One region of the Kiloniella sp. genome, then DNA from elsewhere that is predicted to be linked to it. Evidence: predicted binding sites of a transcription regulator. Region 1 holds the regulator's gene; each other region holds the start of a gene.
The links. The regulator LexA, encoded in region 1, represses DNA repair genes until DNA is damaged. The targets are predictions, from matches to a motif close to ATGTTCTANTTTGGTTC.
Positions count from the first base shown of each region.

Region 2: the regulator LexA is predicted to act here: its motif matches at 1,001-1,017, upstream of recA (recombinase RecA).
Region 3: the regulator LexA is predicted to act here: its motif matches at 878-894, upstream of ACN0QW_RS14575 (PA0069 family radical SAM protein).

Region 1 is NZ_JBLXHT010000002.1:413,543-415,821, reverse strand. Features, by position in the region: gene glp (gephyrin-like molybdotransferase Glp) at 1-339, shown strand, start outside; gene lexA (transcriptional repressor LexA) at 453-1,154, shown strand; gene ACN0QW_RS05150 (ComEC/Rec2 family competence protein) at 1,196-2,279, opposite strand, start outside.
Region 2 is NZ_JBLXHT010000003.1:239,291-241,569, reverse strand. Features, by position in the region: gene ACN0QW_RS07175 (PAS domain S-box protein) at 1-897, shown strand, start outside; gene recA (recombinase RecA) at 1,089-2,159, shown strand; gene ACN0QW_RS07165 (invasion associated locus B family protein) at 2,250-2,279, opposite strand, start outside.
Region 3 is NZ_JBLXHT010000009.1:86,703-88,981, forward strand. Features, by position in the region: gene ACN0QW_RS14575 (PA0069 family radical SAM protein) at 1-856, opposite strand, end outside; gene ACN0QW_RS14580 (hypothetical protein) at 1,043-2,026, opposite strand; gene ACN0QW_RS14585 (DMT family transporter) at 2,070-2,279, opposite strand, start outside.

The DNA of each region.
Region 1 (2,279 bases):
ACACCGATGATAGGTCTTCCCGGAAACCCGGTTTCAACGCTTGTATGCGCCTACATTTTTGCCCGCCCGGCCCTGTGGAAAATGACTGGTAGAGATCCTGATAACTTACAGGTAGAAAAAGCTATACTCACCCAAGATCTAGGTGAAAATGATAAGCGCCAGGATTATTTAAGAGCAAAGTTATCAACAAACTCATCAGGACAACTAGAAGCCACGCCTTTTGAACGGCAGGACAGCGCGATGTTAAACCTACTTCGCAAGGCTGACTGCCTTGTGATTCGCGCCCCCTTCGCTTCGTCTGTAGCCAAAGGTACAGAAGTAGAGATAATTCGGCTTTAACGGTAAGAAAAGACGCAAAACAGCTTGACCTGAAACGAGAACCAAAGTAGAACAAATGTTATGTTTTTGTTTTGTTCTACAGAAATCCAGTTCTGTATTTCGGGGGAATTTTAATGCTGACCAAGAAACAACGTGAGCTATTGCTTTACATTCGGGATCACTTATCTCGAACAGGTGTTTCGCCTTCATTCGATGAAATGAAGGACGCACTTGCATTAAAATCAAAATCAGGTATTCACCGCCTAATAACAGCCCTGGAAGAACGAGGCTTTATTCGACGGCTTGCACATAGAGCGCGAGCAGTTGAAATTCTGAGACTACCAGAAGATTTAGGGCCTGTACCGCAAGCTCAGGAATTTAATGCCCTAAAACAGCAAAACAATCGCCTGCTTAATGAAAACATCGAAGCGGCCAATCAATCATCCGAAGACACTGTACAGCTCCCTCTTTATGGGAAAATTGCAGCAGGTACACCGATTGAAGCACTAAATGATCCCGATAATTACGTTGACGTTCCTTTGAACCTTCTAAGCGGCGGTGATCACTATGCCCTGACTGTTGAGGGGGATTCAATGATCGAAGCAGGCATTCTTGATGGTGATACCGTTTTGATCAAAAGATGCGATACGATAGAAAATGGTCAGATCGGTGTGGCTTTTGTTGATAATGCAGAAGCAACTCTTAAGCATGTCAGACGCCAAAGTGGCAAAATAGAGCTAGAACCAGCTAATGCTGCCTATGAAACTAAAACCTATGAATCTGACAGAGTTCAAGTACAAGGCAAGCTTGTTGGCCTACTAAGAACATATCATTAACAATACCTTATTAGACGTTCTCAATACTTTAAATTAAAAAATTATTCACTTCTACTCCAAGGGCGATCACCGGTAATTTTATTAACCTTTTGTATGTTCGGGGTGCCCTGCATAATTGATATGCTATGCACTCCACCATTCCTCAAGGTCCATTTATCCAAAGAAAAGGAACTATGGTCTGCGCCATTTTCCCGACACCATCGTGGAATTTTCAGCCCAGGCACCACAAGTAGTTGCCCTTGATTACACTCCTCCAGAAAAGCTGTACCGTTCTTTACAAAAGAGATTTTCACACCTTTTAACCTTATGCGGCAAGCTTCTTCGTCACATTTCAAATAGGTACGAGGTAACTCTTCCCAAGGCTTAACGCTTTTTAGGGCAAGGTCCTGTTTCCAGATCCGAGCGACAAACCTCGACCGTCTCGTGTTGTTGAGATAAAGCGTATCATTGATAGCAATACCTATTAATTGTCCTTTGGGGTCAACTAAGATATCAGGATCAGAAGAAAACATATTGATAAAAATAACAAAAAATACGACAGGAATAATCCCGAACCACCTAAGTCTAGTTTTAAAAAGACAAAGCCAAATGCCACCTAATGTTACAATAACCAATGCAAAGACTGGAAAAGCACTTAACCTCCATTCTCCATAAGGAATTTGAGAAATGGCACGGGAAATCCATAACAAAAATTCGAAAGCCTGCCCTAATAATTGAATTACCCATCCTTCCAATCCAAAAGGAAACGACACATAACATATCAAAACCAATGGCATGAGGATGAAAGCCGTGAAGGGGACGGCCACCAAATTAGCAAGGATCCCGTATAAAGGCAGGCTATGAAAGTGATAGAGAACAAAAGGTGCCGTCGCGATCGAGGCTACAAGGGAACAATAACAAGTTAGCTTTATCCCGTTTAACATTTTCCCGACAAAATGCTGTTCAACATTTTTATAAGAATACCATTCAAAAAAAGCGACAAGCGCCAGAACCGCAGAAAACGACATCTGAAAACTGGCTGAGATCAAAACTTCAGGGTAAATCAGAAGCAAGAATAACGCCGCGACGGAAACCGTTCTGATGGAAAGGGCTTTACGATCGAACACCACAGCACCCAAACTTACT
Region 2 (2,279 bases), on a different contig from region 1:
ATCATTGCTGAACTTGCACATCTATTGCGTCGCCTTATTGGTGAAACCATTGAGCTACGCATCACACATGGACGTGATTTGGGGGATGTGAAGGCTGATCAGGGGCAATTAGAGCAGGTTATCATTAACCTTGCTGTGAATGCACGTGATGCAATGGATCAGGGGGGGGTGTTGGAAATTATTACATCAAATGTGATGGTTGATGCCCCTTATAAAGCTAAAGGCGAGGAAATCCCGCCCGGTGATTATGTTCTGGTGAAGGTACAAGATACCGGACACGGTATCCCGACTGAAATTATTGACCGTATTTTCGATCCCTTCTTTTCAACAAAAGAAGTTGGGGCTGGGACCGGGCTGGGACTGTCCACTGTCTATGGTATTGTGAAGCAGTCGGGTGGTTTTGTTTTTGTTGATTCAACAGCTGATCAGGGAACTGTTTTTTCTTTACTGCTGCCGCATTTCCAAGAAGATGCGCAAGATCAGGAAGAACATGTTGCTGAAATACCAAAAGCACAGGATTTGACCGGGCGGGGTAATATTCTGCTGGTCGAAGATGAAGATGCTGTGAGGTCCTTTAGTGCGCGGGCATTAGAGAACAAAGGTTATAAAGTACTTGAGGCGAATTCGGGTGAAGCAGCACTTGAGATTCTTCAGCAAGACGGGGAAACCATTGATCTGGTCATAACAGATGTTGTGATGCCAAAGATGGATGGACCTACGCTGATCAAGACGCTTTATAAAACGCACCCGGATCTAAAAGTTATTTTCATTTCCGGCTATACGGAAGATTCTTTTCGTAAGTCGTTGGATGTAGATTCTGCTATTGAATTTTTACCCAAGCCCTTTAGCTTGAAACAGTTAGCTTCTAAAGTTAAGGATGTTCTTGCCACGCAATAACTGTGTATTACGGTTTTTATGCTGGATATATATACTTAGACAACAATAGTTATGTCAGCCTAACTACAGCGGATAGACTCTTTTATATACAGATGTTCCTGTAATGTTCTTTTTTGTTGCTTGATGGGAACAAAGAGGGTACGTTGTTCTCGTTGCAGCAAGTGTGAGCCTGTGGGATAAGGGAGGCAACGATGGCACAAAACGTCTTACAGTTAGTGGAGAATAGCACGGTGGACAAACAAAAGGCATTAGATGCAGCCCTGGGACAGATTGAACGCGCTTTTGGTAAAGGCTCGATCATGAAACTGGGCGAGGGAAAGGCAGTTGAGACCGAAGTTATTTCCACGGGATCGTTGGGATTGGACATTGGCCTAGGCATAGGTGGTTTGCCACGTGGGCGTATCGTCGAAGTTTACGGACCGGAGTCATCCGGTAAAACAACCCTAGCCCTGCATGTTGTTGCTGAAGCACAAAAAGCTGGTGGCACCTGTGCTTTTATCGATGCAGAACATGCTCTTGATCCTGCCTATGCCAATAAGCTTGGTGTCGACGTAAGCGAGTTGCTGATTTCTCAGCCTGATGCCGGTGAACAAGCGTTGGAAATTACGGATACATTGGTACGTTCTGGCGCATTGGATGTGTTGGTTGTGGATTCCGTGGCTGCCTTGGTTCCTAAAGCTGAACTCGAAGGGGATATGGGCGATTCTCTTCCTGGTTTGCAAGCACGCTTGATGAGTCAGGCGATGCGTAAATTGACAAGCTCGATTTCCAAGTCCCGTACACTGGTGATTTTTATTAACCAGATTCGTATGAAAATTGGGGTGATGTTTGGTAATCCGGAAACGACAACAGGCGGTAACGCACTTAAGTTTTATTCTTCCGTTCGTTTGGATATTCGCCGTATTGGTGCGATTAAAGATCGTGAAAATATTACCGGTAATCAAACTCGAGTGAAGGTTGTTAAAAATAAAATGGCCCCTCCATTCCGGGTGGTTGAGTTTGACATTATGTATGGTGAAGGTATTTCCAAAACTGGTGAAATGCTTGATCTCGGTGTTCAAGCCGGCGTTGTTGAAAAGGCCGGTGCTTGGTTCTCTTGTGATGGACAGCGCATTGGGCAAGGTCGTGAGAATGCTAAAAAATTCCTGACGGAAAATCCGGAAGTTGCGAAAAAAATCGAGACTGCTGTACGTAAAAATGCAGGGATTGTGGCAAACGCCATGCTCGAAGGAAAAGAAGAAGACGAAACCGAAGACGCTTAATCGTTCTTTAGTTTAGAAAACAAAAAAGGAGCCTACTGTTGGCTCCTTTTTCTTTTAGTGGATGAATTTTATTTTGAATTATCGTCCAAATTATGGATTGGTAACCCGTCCAAAAGCCTT
Region 3 (2,279 bases), on a different contig from region 1:
TGATCTCACCCGGCAGCCGTAATAACACATAACTACAGGAAACTGCGCCCGCCCGCGCGGCCAGACCCAGAACACGTTCTATTTCATGATCATTCAACGCTGGAATAATTGGCGCCATCAGCACTGACACAGGCACGCCAAGCTCAGTAAGCTGCCGAACGGCATCTAAACGTTTAGATGCCGTGCTAGCTCTGGGTTCCATAGCCCGCGCCAACTTCCGGTCCAAAGTTGTTACAGATATAGCTACAGATACTAAATTCTTCTGCGCCATACGCTGCAAGATATCTGCATCGCGCATCACCAGATATCCTTTGGTGATAATACCCACAGGCTGGTTAAAAGATTCGCAGACCTCTAGGGCCTGTCGGGTGATTTTTTGCTCCCTCTCTATGGGCTGATAAGGATCAGTATTCGCACCAAATACTATGACTTTGCATTCATATGTTTTTTTTGACAGCTCTTTGGCCAGTAATTCTGCGGCATCATCCTTCACATAGATCAAACGTTCAAAATCCACCCCCGGCGAATGCCCAAGATAGGCGTGCGTTGGCCTAGCAAAACAATAAATACAGCCATGCTCGCACCCCTTGTAAGGGTTGAAGGATAACTCAAAGGGGATATCCGGCGAACTATTCTTTGATATTACCGAACGACTTGGGTCTGACGAGATCTCAGTTTGTAGCCTCGTCTCCTCGTCCAAGCTGCCCCAACCATCGTCAGTTCTTTCCCGTTCATACGTTTCAAAGCGTCCGACACGGTTTGTTATTGCTCCCCGCCCCCGAAGCGCATCGGGATGAAGCTGCCCCTTTTCAAGCTTGTTCTGTTTATCCGGTATTTGCTCTGTCTTTTGATCCATAAACAAGAAATACACCAACCAGAACAAAAAGAGAACAAAATCATTGTGACTAATGATAAATTTACAAAATAATTATTATAAATTAGATAATTAGGAAAAATTATATAATGAATGAGAGCTTTGAATCTTCAACGAATCGCGTTCATTTTAACCAATATTTTCCAGACGATTGCCTTGCCTGTTCTGCTATTTTTTTCTTTTCAACAAATACCCGTAAAACAGACCACCTAAGAGAGGCGTTAAATATATAGGCACCTGATACAGCGCCAGAAAGGGAAGTATTTCCTGTAGGAAAGCAATCGGAATAACAGCAGCAACAAGACCCAGGTTTCTGTTCCCAGCAACCATGGAAAAGGATAAAATGCTTTCCGTTTGCATACTTCCGACAGAGCGAAACAAATGACCTATTCGCCGAATAAAAAGTCCAATGATTGAAAAAAAGAATTGGGACCCAAAGTTTGCGATGGTCACGACAATCAATAGCAAGACCATATAAAAGGGATCATTTTCAATAATTTCTGATACCCCCGCCATCGCCGTTGCCACAAACAGCACCATAATAAGGGTACTTACCCCATCCAATTGGGTACTGCTTCTTTTAATGCGTTCTCGCCCCAATACTTTGCGGACAACAAACGCAAGTAAAAATGAACTGCCCACAGTGATCAGTAATTTTTGAAACAACGCCCACTGATCAAAAGTCATTTGATCCCCCAGCGTCATTCCAATAACCCATGGCGCTGTCAAAGGTATAATTGCAGTACCAGCCAAGGTGATATTAAACACCAACTCCCCATCAAGCTTTAGAAGGTATGCGAGATTTGGCGCAGACCCTAAAGGTGGGGCACACGCAGCCAATACCAACCCAATATGTATCGGAGCAGCAAGAGAGAAATAACGTGCTATCCAGTCAACACTTAAGGGAAATACAAACATCAAGCCGACAAGGAAAAGCACCAGAGAAACCGGATTTTTTAAATGACCAAGGACACGCGCCAAATCAACCCGGATCATGGCCAAAGTTATAAGACCAATGATAATAAAGCTCATATATGGCAGAAGCACTTTGCTAACAGAAGCAGGTAGATAGGCACAAAGTGGTAGGCTAAGCGCCAAAATAATCGAAGCTCTGTTCCCAATACTCGCAAGCAGTACGGATAGTGCCCCCATAACCCTTTTTACCTTACCTCGTAAATGTCTGACAATGAGCTTGTTACTGAGACGAAACCACCACCGGCTTTCGCTTTTTTCGAACAGACAGCCAAACACCAAAGCCAATCAAAACGGCCCCGACAGCATGATATACTTCAGGCGTTTCCCCAAGTAAAAGGATGGCCAGAGATGCCGCAAAAACGGGCAAAAGATGGATAAACTGCCCCGCTAAACTGGCCCCAACGTGCTTAACCCCTTCGTTCCAGCAGAT